3 regions of the Pseudomonas sp. NPDC089554 genome follow, and region 1 is predicted to be linked to each of the others. Evidence: riboswitches for the same ligand, from Rfam matches in the RefSeq annotation. Region 1 holds a riboswitch; each other region holds the start of a gene.
What was found. A riboswitch is a leader RNA that binds a small molecule or an ion and turns the genes downstream of it on or off. The one in region 1 is predicted to bind cobalamin.

Region 1 (4,630 bases):
GGCCAGCCCGGTACAAGGCCGAGTCGGCGAATGGCGCATCGCCTAGCACATGGCCCACCAGGATCAGCGCCGTGCGGCGAAACCCTTTGGCTTCTACCTGTTCGACGATGTCGGCCAGGGTGCCCTTGACCCAGTCCTGGTCCGGCCAGCTGGCGCGGTGCAGCACGGCGATCGGACACGTGTCGCCGTAATGGGGAAGCAGCTCGGTAACGATTCGTTGCAGGTGCCGGACACCCAAGTGAATGGCCAGGGTGGCGCGGTGCCGAGCCAGGTCCGCCAATTGCTCGCCGGGCGGCATCGGCGAGCTGTCGCCATAGCGGGTGAGAATGACGGTCTGCGCCACGTCGGGCAGGGTCAGCTCGCAACCGAGCAGGGCCGCGCTGGCGGCAGTGGCCGTTACCCCGGGCACGATCTCGAAGTCGATACCGAGCGCACGCAGATGGCGGATCTGCTCGCCGATGGCGCCGTACAGGCTCGGGTCGCCGCTGTGCACGCGCGCAACGTCCTGGCCGTTGGCATGAGCCAGGCGCATCGCTTCGATGATTTGCTCAAGGTGCAGCTCGGCACTGTTGATCACGGTTTCGGCGCTGTGCCCCTGCAGCACGGCAGGTGGCACCAGGGAGCCTGCATAGATGATGACCGGGCACTGGCGGATCAGGCGCTGGCCCTTGACCGTAATAAGCTCGGGGTCGCCGGGCCCGGCGCCGATGAAATAGACCGTCATGGCAAATCCTTGAAAAGCGGGAGGATAGGGCGATTATTCGCGACTGGCGATAGCCAGGGTAGCGGGTCCGAGTACTTGGCGGTCGACCCTTAGACGGGCCTGCGGGTGCTCGGATTGCGCCAACGCCAGGGCCGAGCTCTCGGCAACCCCCCAGCAACCGGTGTGCTCGAAGGCTGTGCTGGAGCGGTGACTGAGCTGGGGAGCCAGCGGCAGCAGGTGTTCGGCAGTGAATACCACCAGCGGTAGGGCAAGCCGTTCGGCCAGTTGCAGCAGGCCAGGTTCGTGCGCCTTGCTGTCGATGCTGGCGATGCCGCGCAGGGCCGAAAGGGGCAGTTGGTGCGCCGCGAGGGTTTGGCGTAGCAGGTTGTCCAGTGCTTCGACCGGACAGCCGCTGCGACAACCAAAGCCGGCATACAGCGCCGGCACTCTGGCGTGTTGGCTCATCAGGCGTGGCTTGCGCGACGATACAGCCAGGCGCTGAGCAGGCCCAGGGCAACCCAGAAGGCTGCGTTGGTCAGCCACGAGGCGATCACGAACTGTGACTCGAGCGCCTCGGGCGCGAGGCTTTCATGCACTTCTGGCTGTGGTGCGCCGATCAGGTGCGGGACCACCAGCAGCACGACGCCGGCGACCTTGAACAGCCAGTGCCTGGCGAACACCAGCAGGGCCAGGCCGGCGGCGGTGGCGGCGGCGGTGCCGACCCACCAGGTCTGGCGTTGGCCCAGGTCGGCGGCGGCGGTACCGGGCAGCTCCGGTGGCAACCCGAGGGTCGGCGCCAGGCAGAATACTGCGAAACCGGCCAGGCCCCAGAGTGCGCCGGTGCTGACCCGGCCGGGCTCGCGCAGGCTGTACAGGGCGGCGAGGATCAGGGCGAAGCCTACGGCGACGACCAGGTTGCCGCCGGTGGTGGAGAGGATGCGCTGCCAGCCGTCTTCCGGCGACCAAGCCTCTTCGCTGTGCTCGTGGGTGTGGGCGGCCGTTGCTTCGCCCGCATGGTCATGCTGTTCGGTAGCGGGGCCTGCGCTTTCGTAGGTTTCTGCCTGAAGAATCAGCGGGGCGACCCAGAAGCTTTGCAGCAGGGTCAGCAACAGGGCGGCGAGCAGGCCGCTGAAGCCGGCGGTGCGGGCGATTCGCGAGATCATGGGCGGGCTACTCAGTGGCAGGGGAAGGCGGCGCTGTGGCGGGTGTCGTGGGCGGCGTTGTGCACGGCCTCGATATGCGAGAAACCGGCGAAGTAGACCAGGCACAGGCCCAGCAGGCTGGCGCCGATGGCCACTACGAGGCGCTGGCTGAGGCTGACGGGGGTGGCGATGCTGTGTTTGGCGCTGGTGATGGGCATGACGCTTTCCTCTGCTTTTTTAGCAGCGGACAAGCGCGGCGCGCCCGGGCGTGGTTGGCCCAGGGGAATGCGACAGCGCCCGCCCTCCGCGGGGTGATCATTGAGCGTTGGGCCGGTCTCCGGGCTTGCGAGGTGGGGGTGGGGTCCCTGATGGCGTCACCTTCCCATGCCTTGGCGGGGGCACAGTGGTTCAGACGCTTCACTCGCTTACCGTTGCGGGGGCAGCACCGGAGTTGTCGGGCCCTGGGTGGGGCCTGCGACGCACCGGTTTCCCGTTTCACCCCCTGATTGGGGGCACCCGAACGCAATGTGCTAGCAAATCATGAGGAAATATTTCAGTCAATTCTAATCAATGGATTGGGATTGGGATTGGGATTGGGGCGCGGGCGTTGGGTGAATATCCATTTGCTTTGGTGGCGCTCATTCACCTTTTCGCCCTTACGGCGACTTACTTTTTTTCTTGGAAAAAAGTAAGCAAAAACCGCTTGCTCCCCCATACGGCCCTACGCTGTGCTCCGGGTTCCCTCGCTCCGGCGTCTTACGGGCCTTCGCGGCCTACGACTTGCTTCGCAAGTCTACATCTCGCGACTTCGGCTACGCCGAAGGGCGCTGCGCGCCAGGGCCCTCCAGACGCCTCCGCTCGGCCTTCTGGAAGTCGCGAAGATCAAGATCAAGATCAAGATCAAGATCAAGATCAAGATCAAGATCAAGATCAAGATCAAGATCAAAAGCCAAAGCCAAAGCCAAAGCCAAAGCTAAAGCTAAAGCCGGGCAGGGGCGGGCTGGGGCGTGTGGTGCATAAATAAAGCCACTCGCCATCCCACGGTTGACCACCCGCCAACCACTGCGTAGCCTTGCCAGTTCGAGGTTCTCCGGCGCCAGCCGGAGCTAAGACGGGAACGCGGTACAAGCCGCGGCTGCCCCCGCAACTGTAAGCATCCAAAGGGCCGACATAGCCACTGCGTATCACGCGGGAAGGCGTCGTCCGACTGGCCACAGGCCGGTAGGGTGCAAGCCAGGAGACCTGCCTCGTAACGTTTTCGACTTTCAACCGGGCGGGGTGATCCGGTGACGAACGTGCCCGGCCAGCAGCGTCCGTGGCTATCGTCCTGCATGCCCGCGCCACTGCTGCCAAGGGCATCGCGACATGAAAACACTGGCCAAACTCCCCGTCACCATCGTTACCGGCTTCCTCGGCTCAGGTAAGACCACCCTGCTGCGTCACATGCTCGACAACGCCCAAGGCCGTCGCATCGCGGTGATCGTCAACGAATTCGGCGAGCTGGGTATCGACGGCGAAATCCTCAAGCAATGCAGCATCGGTTGTACCGAAGAAGAAGCCAACGGCCGCGTCTATGAACTGGCCAATGGCTGCCTGTGCTGCACCGTGCAGGAAGAGTTCTTCCCGGTCATGCGCGAACTGGTCGCACGCCGTGGCGACCTCGACCACATCCTCATCGAAACCAGCGGCCTGGCCCTGCCCAAACCCCTGGTGCAAGCTTTCCAGTGGCCGGAAATCCGCAACGCCTGCACTGTCGATGCCGTCATTACCGTGGTCGACAGCCCCGCGGTCGCCGCCGGCACCTTCGCCGCTTACCCCGACCAGGTCGACGCCCAGCGCAAGCTCGACCCCAACCTCGACCACGAATCCCCCCTGCACGAACTGTTCGCCGACCAGCTGGCCAGCGCCGACCTGGTCGTATTGAACAAGGCCGACCTGATCGACGCCGCAGGCCTTGCCAAGGTCCGTGCCGAGGTGGCCGAGGAACTGCCGCCTGCGGTCAAGGTGATCGAGGCCAGCAGCGGCCGCTTGCCGCTGGACGTGTTGCTGGGTATCGGTGCCGAGTCCGAGGTGCACATCGATGGCCGCCGCACCCATCACGACTCGCACCACGACGACGATGACCACGACGACCACGATCACGACGCCTTCGACTCCATCTCCATCGACCTGCCCGAGGCCGACGAAAGCCTGCTGCTCGATGCTCTGACCCAGCTGGTCACCGAGTTCGGCATCCTGCGCGCCAAGGGCTTCGCTGCCATCCCCGGCAAGCCGATGCGCCTGCTGATCCAAGGCGTAGGTACCCGCTTCGACAAGCACTTCGACCGCGCCTGGCGCAGCGATGAGCCGCGTATTACCCGCCTGGTGCTGATCGGCCAGGACCTCGATGCCGTGCAGCTGGAAGCGCGCCTGCGCCAAGCCCTGGGCGCCTAAGCCATGCACCTGCTGCGGACCCAGCCCGGCGGCTTCGTGCCGGACGACAGCATCGCCGACCTCGGTCAGACCCCCGCCGAACTGGTGATCCTCTGCAGCGGCGATTCACACCTGGCACTGCTCGCCGACACCGCCGAGCAGCTGCCGGACGACTTCCCCAGCCTGCGCCTGGCCAACCCCATGCAGGTGCAGAACCACGCCTCGGTCGACCTGTACGTCGACCAGGTGCTGCGCCATGCCAAGGTGATCCTGGTGTCGCTGCACGGCGGCGTCGGCTACTGGCGCTATGGCGTCGAGCAACTGGTCGAACTGGCCGCGCGCGGGGTGCAGTTGATCCTGGTGCCAGGGGATG
Region 2 (4,630 bases), on a different contig from region 1:
GAACTGGTGGCGTGCGGGTCGCCGGTGTACAGCAGCAGGTTGGCCGCCGCCATCACCACGAACGACACCGCTACCCCGGCCAACAGCAGGCGATCGCTTTCCAAGCGTCCACCCCGGCTGGCCACGCCCAGCACCAGCAGCATGCTGCCCAGCGCGCCAAGGAAGGCCGCCAGCGGCAAGCTGAAGACGCCCGCGAACTGACCCAGGAACAGCACCACCATGACTGCGCCGAACACCGCACCCGCGCTGACACCGAGCAGGTGTGGGTCGGCCAGCGGGTTGCGGGTCACCGCCTGCAACGCCCCACCGACCAGCACCAAGCCGGCACCCACCAACGCGCCCAGCAACACACGTGGGGCGCGGATCTGCCAGACGATCTGCGCCTGGCCACGGCTGAAGTCGCCGCCATCACCCAGGCCGACGTTCTGCAACACGATGCCCGCGACCTTGGCCAATGGCACCTGGGCTGCACCGAAGCCTAGCGACAGCAGGCATGACAGCAGCAGTGCGGCAAACAGTGCGATGATCAACCAACGGTAAGCCACGGGGTTACGCACAGGCATCAGCGCGGTGCCTGCGCGATCAATTGCGGGTGCAGGGCCGCAGCCAGGGTTTCAATGGCCGCAGCGTTCTCCACCGACGGCGTTACTTGCAGATATGACAGCACCACGAAGCGCTGCTTGCGAATGGCCTCGACGCCGCCCAGGGCGGGGTGCTGCAACAGGAAGTCACGCTTCTGCTGCCAACTGGTGGGGCCGTAGTCGACGATCACGATCACCTCGGGGTCGCGCTCTACCACGCTTTCCCAGCCAACCTGGGTCCAGCTGGCCGCCACGTCGGCCATCACATTGTCGCCACCGGCCGTGGCGATCAGCGCCTGCGGCATGCCCAGGCGCCCGGAGGTGGTGGGGCGGTCTTCACCGCTGTCGTAGAGGAACACTCGTGGCCGCTCGGCGGTCTTGGCCAGCGCCTTACTCACCTGCTCGACCCGCTGGCGTAGTTGGGCGACCAGCGCCTGCGCGCGTTCGCGCACGTCGAAGATGCGCCCGAGGTTGTCCAGGTCACGGTACAGATCCTCGAGGCTTGCCGAACGTTGCGGCATGATCCACGAACAGGATTCGCTCAGTTCGTACACCGGGATGTCGAACGGCGCCAGGGTCTGCGGCGTGACCGGCCCGCCAATACGCATGCCGTAGTTCCAGCCGGCGAACAGCAGGTCGGCGTTCACCTCCAGCAGGTTCTCCACCGAGGCATAACGCGGGGCGATTTCCGGCAGGCCCTCCAAGGCCTTGCGCAGCGCCGGGTCTAGGGTCTTCCAGCCGCTGATACCGCTGTAGCCGACCATGTGCTCGCGCAGGCCCAGGGCCAGGAGCATGCCAGTGAGGTTGATGTCGTGGCTGACCGCGCGGGTCGGCGCCTGGGTGAAGGTGACGTCGCGTTCGCAACTGCGCACGGTCAGCGGGTAGTTGCTGGCCTGAGCGGCGAGGGGCAGGGCGGCCATCAGGGCCAGGCAGGGGAGCAGGGCTTTCATGCGGGGGTGATCCAGGTAATGCGTGGGTGGGAGGCCAGCGGGTGGCGGTCGACCAGCGCCTGCACGCCGAACACCTCGGCCAGGCAGTGTTCGGTCAGCACCTGGTGCGGCGTGCCGTGGGCGACGATGCGCCCGGCGTCGATGACGTACAGGCGGTCGCAGAAGGCCGCCGCCAGGTTCAGGTCGTGGAAGCTGGCCAGCAGGCTCAGGCCGGTGCCGCGCAGTTGTTGCAGCAGCGCGAGCTGGAAACGTGGGTCGAGGTGGTTGGTCGGCTCGTCGAGAATCAGCAGCTGGGGTTGCTGCACCAGCGCCCGGGCCAGCAGCACCCGTTGCTTCTCGCCGCCAGACAGACGTGTGAAAGCCTGGTCGGCCAGGGTGTCCAGTTGCAGTCGGGCCAGGGTGCTATCGACCAGGCCTGGCTCGCGGTCGCCTTCCAGCCACCCCAGGTGTGGCGTGCGGCCCATGGCCACGACATCGCGCACGCTCAGGCCGAAGTCTTCGGGAAACTCTTGCAGCATCACTGCAATGCGCTGGGCAGCCCAGCGCGGTGGGCGCTGCCAGATATCTTCGCCAGCGAGTGCCACGCGCCCCTGGTGCGGGCGGTTGAAGCGGTAGGCGCAGCGCAGCAGGCTGGTCTTGCCACTGCCGTTGGGGCCGATCAGGCCGACGAATTCGCCAGCGCCGACGGCAAGGTCGATGCCTTCGAGCAGCGTTGCCTGGCCCGGGCCGGGTGCCCAGTGCAGGTCTTCGATGCGCAAAGTAAGGGAGGACATGGCGTTGCGACCGTTGCAAGGTGAGTTCGACCCGAACGGAGGACGCGCTGGAGGGCTCGATGGCAAGGGTATGCCGCGAACACCGGCCCGCGCCCGCCCACCGCGGGAGTTGCCAATTGCTGTACCAGGCCGGTCTCCGGGCTTGCGAGGGGCATGAGGCATTCACCTTCCCATGCCGGCTGGCACAGTGGTGTATCGAATGCATCGCTCGCTTACCGTTGCGGGGGCAGCGCCGGACTACTCGCAAGGCGAGGCACCGGCTTCCCGTTTAATCCCCTGCACGGCGGCAGGGGACACCTGGAACAAGGGGCGCATCTGAGCATTTATGGGGGAAAGCGTCAACCGGAGTGGCCCTCGACGCATTCAAACCTTACGTTCGACCAACCCGGCCAGTACCGTCTCTAGTGCAGTGCTGCCCCGGCGCGGTGTACCTGCGAAGTCGATCCAACCCTGGTTGAAGCCGTCGAGCATTTGCATGCGCGGTAGCGGGTTATGCATGCCCTGGTCGCGAAACAACTGTTCCCAGGCCTGACGCGGCACGGCTTGGGCCTTCACCTCGCGACCCAGCAGGCGGCCTAGGGTACTGGCCAGCTCCAGCGGGGTGATGCGCTGCGGGCCTTCCAGTTCGATCACGCGCACGCCGTGCCAGTCTTCTTGCAACAATGCCGCTGCCGTGCGGCCGATATCGGCCGTGGCGACCATTGACACCGGTTTGTCCAGCGGTTGCAGGAAGCTGTGCAGTACGCCTTCGTCACGGGCCGGGGCGATATCCCACAGGCTGTTTTCCATGAACCAGCCAGCGCGCAGGAATGTCACCGGTATCGGCAACTGCCCCAGCTGGCGTTCCATCTCGCCGAGTTGCGACAGCAGGTTGGGCTGGTCGGCCTGGGCGCCGATGGTCGACAGGCACACAACCTTGCGGGGAGCGCAGGTACGCAATGCTGCGTGCAGGTTGGCAATGATGGCACGGGTTTCAGGGTAGTCGGGGCTAGGGTCGAAGTTCGGTGGCAACAGCACGAAAACACCCTCGGCACCGGAAAATGCCTGGATCAGAGCGGGGCGGTCATGCATGTCGGCAATCGCTACGCGGCAGCCTTCCGCCAGCCAGGACTCGCCCTTGGCAGCATCGCGCACCACGGCGCGCACCTCCTTGCCTGCGGCGAGCAGGTTGCGAGCGACGGTGCTGGCGACTTGGCCGGTGATACCAGTGATGACGTACATAGAGGGGCTCCGATTGAGCGCGGCGCAGTGCCGCGATGAGAGCCAGTGTGTGGTGCAGCAATTGATTAATCGATAACATCACTGTCATTTAATAAATGACATAACGGCATAAATATGGGCTTTGATGAACGCAGCCTCAACGGCATGAGCGTATTCGTGGCCATTGCCGACAGCGGCAGCTTTGCGGCTGCCGGCGATGTCATGGACATGTCGCAACCAGGGATCAGCCGCGCACTGGCACGGTTGGAAAAGCGACTGGGTATTCGTCTGTTCGACCGCACCACGCGTTCGGTCACGCTGACTGATGAAGGCCGACGCCTGTACGAACAGGTAGTGCCGTTGCTGGCAGCGCTGGATGAGGCGGCTACCTCGGTGACCGCAGGGGCGCAGGTTGTGCGTGGGCGCCTGCGGGTCAATGTCGACCCGTTCTTCGCTCGCCTGATGCTAGGGCCCGCGCTCGGAGGGTTTCTCGATGCGCACCCGCAGCTGGAACTCGAGCTGATCACCCGCGATCGTCTTGGCGACATGGTCGCGGACGGTTTCGACCTAGCCGTGCGCTTCGGCGAACCGCGGGCCTCCAGCCTAGTGGCGCGCAAGCTGCTTGATACCCGCATTCTCACGGTGGCGGCACCGGCCTACCTCAAGCGCTTCGGTTGGCCACGCACGCCTGCTGAACTGACCGAGCATCGTTGCATCCAGTTTCGCGATCCGCAGAGTGGTCGTCCGTTTCCCTGGGAGTTTCACCGCGCCCAAGAGCGCGTCGAGGTCGACACACGCGGGCAACTGCTGGTCAACGATGCCGGCAGTTTGCACAGCACCTGCCTGGCTGGGTATGGCGTGGCCCAGGTAATGGCGCTGGGCTCGGAACTGTTGCTGGCTGAAGGTCGTCTGGTGGAGTTGTTCGCCGATTGGCCGGATGAAGTGTTTCCGTTGTATGCGTTGTACCCGTCGCGGCACAACCCGCCGGCCAAAGTTCGAGCGTTCCTGGCGTTCGTGTTGGAAGTGGTGGGGCAATAGACGCGGCATCAGCGGTCGAATCACACCCGTTCTGCCATCGCCGCCAGCGCCACTGACATAGCCGCCGTACGGGTCTCGACCCCCAGCT
Region 3 (4,630 bases), on a different contig from region 1:
CACCGTTAGAAGCTGTAATCAACAGTCGCGAAATACGACCGCGGCGCCCCCAGCAACCACTGCTCGCCGCTGTGCGCAGCCACCACATAGTCGCGGTTGAACAGGTTGTTCAACTGCAAGCCCAGGCGCACATCAGGCAGCACCTGCCAACCCAGGTTGGCATCGACCACGGTGTAGCCCGGCACGTTCTGGCTGTTGGCAGTGTTGGCATAGCGCTCGTCGACGTAGCGCAGGCCGATGCCCGCGTCGACGGCTTGGCCGAAGCCTTTGCTCAGCCACAGGTTGGCAGTGCGCCGTGGCACGTTGGCCGGGCGTTTGCCGGCGCGGTCGGCCACGCCTGCCGAGGTGTTTTCCTCGAAGTCGTCGTACTTGGCGCGCACCACGGCGGCGTTCGCCGACAGCTGCCATTGGTTGCCCAAGGCCAGCTCAAGCGTGGCTTCCAGGCCGTCGGAGGTCTGCTGGCCGGCTTGTTGTTGAGTATTGAAGACCGGGTCGTAGACCAGCAGCTTCTTCTTGACGATGTGGTACGCCGCCAGGGTCCATTCGCCACGCCCTTCCCAGAACCGCTGCTTGAGGCCCAGTTCGGTCTGCTTGGACTCGGTCAGGTCGTAGTCGATCTGCGCCGGGCTCAGGCTGATGAGGTTGTTGACCCCGTCTTCGCTGGTGGAGTACTGGCCGTACAGCGACAGGTCGTCGGTGACCGCGAACACCAGCCCCGCGCGCCAGTTGCCGCCTTGCAGGCTGCGGTCGACGCGGGTGCCGTTGACCAGGTTGTCGCGGTCGATGTGGTTCTGGTCGCGGCGCACGCCGGTGACCAGCGACAGGCGCTCGGTCAGTTGCGTGCGGTTCTCGGCGAACAGGGCGAAGGTGTGGGTGGTGGAGAGGGTTTGCGGGCGCAGCACCGACTGGCTCTGGAACCAACCTGGGGCCGGGCTCCACGGGTCGATGTAGTCGCCGCCGACATCGATGTAGGGCGAGTTGTTGTCGACGTTGAAGCGGATCTTGTTGTATTCGGCACCCACCACGGTTCTGCTGGCCATGCCGAACAGCGCGTGGTCGAAGGTGAAGCTCTGGCGGTCGCCGATCTGCTCCTGGTTGTGCTTGATCTCCAGGAAGCTTTCCCGGGCCAGTTGCTCGCGGCTTGGGTCCCAGCTGTAGTCTTCGGCGTTGCGCCAGTGGCGACGGCTCTTGATGTAGTACAGCTGGTTGCTGGCGCTGACGCTGTCGCTCAGGGTCCAGTCGGTGTTGAAGCGGGTCCATTCGTCGTGGTAGCGCTGCACGTCGTTCTGGATGTTGTAGTTCTTCTTGCGCAGGCTGTCGCGGTAATGGCCGTTGATCAGTGGCGTGCCGAAGTAGTTGGCCGGCTCCAGGTCACCGCGTTCATGGGCGAAGGTGAAGCTCAGGTCGTCGGTGGCGTCGAAGCGCAGCGCGGCGCTCAGGGCCAGGCTGCGTGAGTCGGTGCGGTCGACCCAGCCGTTGGCTTCCTGCTTGTTGAGGGTGACGCGGTAGCTCAGACGCTCGCTCAGGCTGCCGCCACTGTCCAGGCCCAGTTGCTGGCGGTCCCAGGAGCCGTAGCCCAGGCGCAGGTGGTTGCGGATCTCACCGGCAAAGGGCTTTTTCGGGATCACGTTGATCACCGCACCCGTGGCGCCTTCGCCGTAGAGCACCGAGGCCGGGCCGCGGATCACGTCGATACGCTCGACCATCCACGGGTCGACCGGGAAGGTCTGGGTGCCGGCACCGGTGTACAGGCGCGCGCCGTCGAACAGGGTCATCACCGAGGTGTGGCCGGTGAAGCCGCGGGCGGAGAGGGCGGTGTTGCCGTTGCCGGGGGTGCCGATGGAGGTAATGCCGGGGGAGCGGGTCACGGCGTCCTGTACGGTGACGTTGTTGCGCTGCTGGATTTGCTCGGCGGTGATGCTGCTGGTGCTGGCCGGGGTTTCCAGGGCGCTGAGGTTCAGGCGCGAGCCGGCCTTGGTCGGGGTGGCCAGGTCGACCTTCTGCTCGTCGAGGGTATCGGTGATGGCGGTCGAGGGCAGGGCCAGGACGCCCTTGCCAGGCTCTTCGGCCAGGGCCGGGAGCGAGACGGCGAGGCACGCCGCCAGGGTATGAAGCTTGTAGGTACGGGACATGTCGTTCCACTGTTGCAGGACGGAATGGATCCCGGTGGAAACAACGCAAAGACGAGCAACCACGCACGCAGGCGCGCACGCGAACACCGGCCTGCGCCCGCCCACCGCGGGTTTGCCAACTTGGGTTTGTGCGAAAAGTCGCCGAGCAGCGATCCTGCAAGGCGAAAACAGGCGAGGAACGGTCGGAGTCGCGCTCGACTTGACTGGTTGTCAATGAGCATTCCGAGCCTGTTTTCAACGCAGCAGGATCGCTGCGCAGGCACTTTTCGTACAAAGCCGAAGCTTCAGGCCGGTCTCCGGGCTTACGAGGGTCATGAAGCCTTCACCTTCCCATGCTTGCGCACAGTGGTGTGTCGAAGGGTTCGCTCGCTTACCGTTGCGGGGGCAGCGCCGGACTGGTCATGAAGACGCACCGGCTTCCCGTTTCACCCTGCGCACGGCGGCGCAGGACACCTGAAACTGGCGCGCATATGACCATCGAACAGGTGGGTAGTCAATCGTTTGAATAGGTAAAAGGAATGCAGATGGGGCGAGTGATGGCTTATCGCCCACGTCGGCGCGATACCCGCGCCTCGATATTCTTGCGCCCGATCAGCAGTGGCGGTTTTTCAACCACCGGCTCATCGGCCAGCCACTTGTACATCACCAGGCAGTCCACCAACCCCAGGCGGGCATGGCGATACGCCTTGGGCAGGCGCCCGACCGTCTCGAAGCCGAGCTTGCTCCACAGCGCCACCGCCGCTTCGTTGCTGGCCACCACCGAGTTGAACTGCAAGGCCAGGAAGCCTTCCTGGCGCGCCAGCTTCTGCGAGTGCTCGCACATCAGCCGCGCCACGCCGCGCCCGCGCGCCGCCTCGCAGACCATGTAGCCGCAGTTGCCGACATGGGCGCCGGGGCCAGCGGCATTGGCCTTGAGGTAGTAGCTGCCGAGCAGCTCGCCATCTTGCTCGGCCACCAGCGTGTGCAACGGCAGCTCCAGCCACAGCTGGCGCGCCTGCTCGAGGTTCAGGTCGGGGTCGTAGGCGTAGGTTTCACGGGCCTGGGCAATGGCCTGGAAGGTTGGCCAGAAGCGCTCGAAGTCGTCCATGGCCATGGGGCGAATGTGAATCATGCGGGTACCTGTGCGGGGAGGGCGCCAGTCTGGGTGTTGCGCCGCCACCGTGCAAGGCTGGCGGCGCCAGGGCATTCACGCGTCGGGCTTGCCCACGGCATCCAGCACTCGTGCCGAATAGACCAGCGCGGCACCGGCGTTCACGGCAATCGCCACGCCCAGCGCCTCGGCGATTTCCTCGCGGGTGGCGCCATGCTTGACGGCTTGTTTGGAATGCACCGCGATGCAGCCGTCGCAGCGGGTGGTAACAGCCACTGCCAGGGAGATAAGTTCGCGGGTCTTGGCGTCGAGGTGGTTGGTCTTGGCGCCGGCGCCGCTGGCGGTTGCATAGCCAGCGACGGTGTCGGGGGAGAGGTGCTTGAGGTCGCCGATACCGGCCATCAGCTGCTTACGGTAGGCGTCCCAGTCCATCATGCTCATTGTCTTCACCTGGTCAGGTTGGTAGGAGCGCCCAGGCTACACGAAGATTCAGATATAGATGAACACCAGCACCAAGCCAGCCACCACGGCCCACTTTTCCAGGTAGTAGCGGGTGCGGTTGCGTTTCTTCATCGCCTTGCCGCGTTCGCGGATCTTGTAGATGCGGGTGAACAGGCGGTTGATGCCGCCGGTTTTGTCGTTGGCGTCGTTCGGCGCTGCAGCGGCGGCCATCACGTTGCGGCTGAACCAGCGGTTGAAGGCGGTGGCCCAACGGTACTTGAGCGGGCGTTCGATGTCGCAGAACAGGATGATGCGGTTGTGCTCGGTGGTGTTGGCGGCGTAGTGGATGTAGGTCTCGTCGAACACCACCGCCTCGCCGTCGCGCCAGGCGTACTTCTCGCCGTCCACATTGATGTAGCAGCCATCATCGTTAGGTGTGTCCAGGCCCAGGTGGTAGCGATAGGAGCCGGCATAGGGGTCGCGGTGACGCACCAGCTTGGCGCCTGGCGGCAGGGTGGCGAACATCGCTGCCTTGACGGTGCCGATGCCTTGCAGCAACTCGGTGGTGCGTGGGCACAGGGTCATCGCCGAAGGGTGGCTCTCGCCGTACCACTTCAGGTAGAAGCGCTTCCAGCCGGTCTTGAAGAACGAATTGAAACCGACGTCGTCATAGTTGTCAGACTTCTTGATTTCGCCCGCATGCAGCAGGTGCTGCGCTTCTTCGCGGATTTCCTGCCAATGGTCCTTGAGCGGTTGCAGCTCGGGGAACGCCTCGACCGGCAGGTAAGGCTTGGCCGGGTGGCGGGAGAACAGGTAGAGGAAGCTGTTGACCGGGGCCAGGAAGCTGGAGTGGTCGCCCAGTTGGCGGGTGAGTTTGTGGCGCACGCGGCCGCGCAGGTGCACATAGGCGATCGAGAGGGCGAAAATCAGTACGAGTGCAATTTTCATGGACGGATACTTGTCGAAA

Region 2: another riboswitch for cobalamin. It lies ahead of ACQKPE_RS08580 (ABC transporter ATP-binding protein); the one in region 1 lies ahead of cobW (cobalamin biosynthesis protein CobW).
Region 3: another riboswitch for cobalamin. It lies ahead of ACQKPE_RS06455 (TonB-dependent receptor); the one in region 1 lies ahead of cobW (cobalamin biosynthesis protein CobW).

Annotation. Positions count from the first base shown of each region.
Region 1 is NZ_JBNNVR010000004.1:39,444-44,073, forward strand. Features, by position in the region: gene cobM (precorrin-4 C(11)-methyltransferase) at 1-724, opposite strand, end outside; gene ACQKPE_RS02480 (cobalamin biosynthesis protein) at 758-1,150, opposite strand; gene ACQKPE_RS02485 (CbtA family protein) at 1,168-1,866, opposite strand; gene ACQKPE_RS02490 (CbtB domain-containing protein) at 1,878-2,063, opposite strand; cobalamin riboswitch at 2,156-2,380, opposite strand; gene ACQKPE_RS02495 (hypothetical protein) at 2,658-2,882, opposite strand; cobalamin riboswitch at 2,912-3,109, shown strand; gene cobW (cobalamin biosynthesis protein CobW) at 3,211-4,278, shown strand; gene cobN (cobaltochelatase subunit CobN) at 4,282-4,630, shown strand, end outside.
Region 2 is NZ_JBNNVR010000019.1:35,875-40,504, reverse strand. Features, by position in the region: gene ACQKPE_RS08590 (FecCD family ABC transporter permease) at 1-563, opposite strand, end outside; gene ACQKPE_RS08585 (ABC transporter substrate-binding protein) at 563-1,531, opposite strand; gene ACQKPE_RS08580 (ABC transporter ATP-binding protein) at 1,528-2,304, opposite strand; cobalamin riboswitch at 2,415-2,620, opposite strand; gene ACQKPE_RS08575 (NmrA family NAD(P)-binding protein) at 2,668-3,525, opposite strand; gene ACQKPE_RS08570 (LysR substrate-binding domain-containing protein) at 3,640-4,542, shown strand; gene ACQKPE_RS08565 (response regulator) at 4,563-4,630, opposite strand, start outside.
Region 3 is NZ_JBNNVR010000013.1:41,268-45,897, forward strand. Features, by position in the region: gene ACQKPE_RS06455 (TonB-dependent receptor) at 6-2,132, opposite strand; cobalamin riboswitch at 2,403-2,604, opposite strand; gene ACQKPE_RS06460 (N-acetyltransferase family protein) at 2,674-3,243, opposite strand; gene ACQKPE_RS06465 (carboxymuconolactone decarboxylase family protein) at 3,319-3,663, opposite strand; gene lpxO (lipid A hydroxylase LpxO) at 3,712-4,611, opposite strand.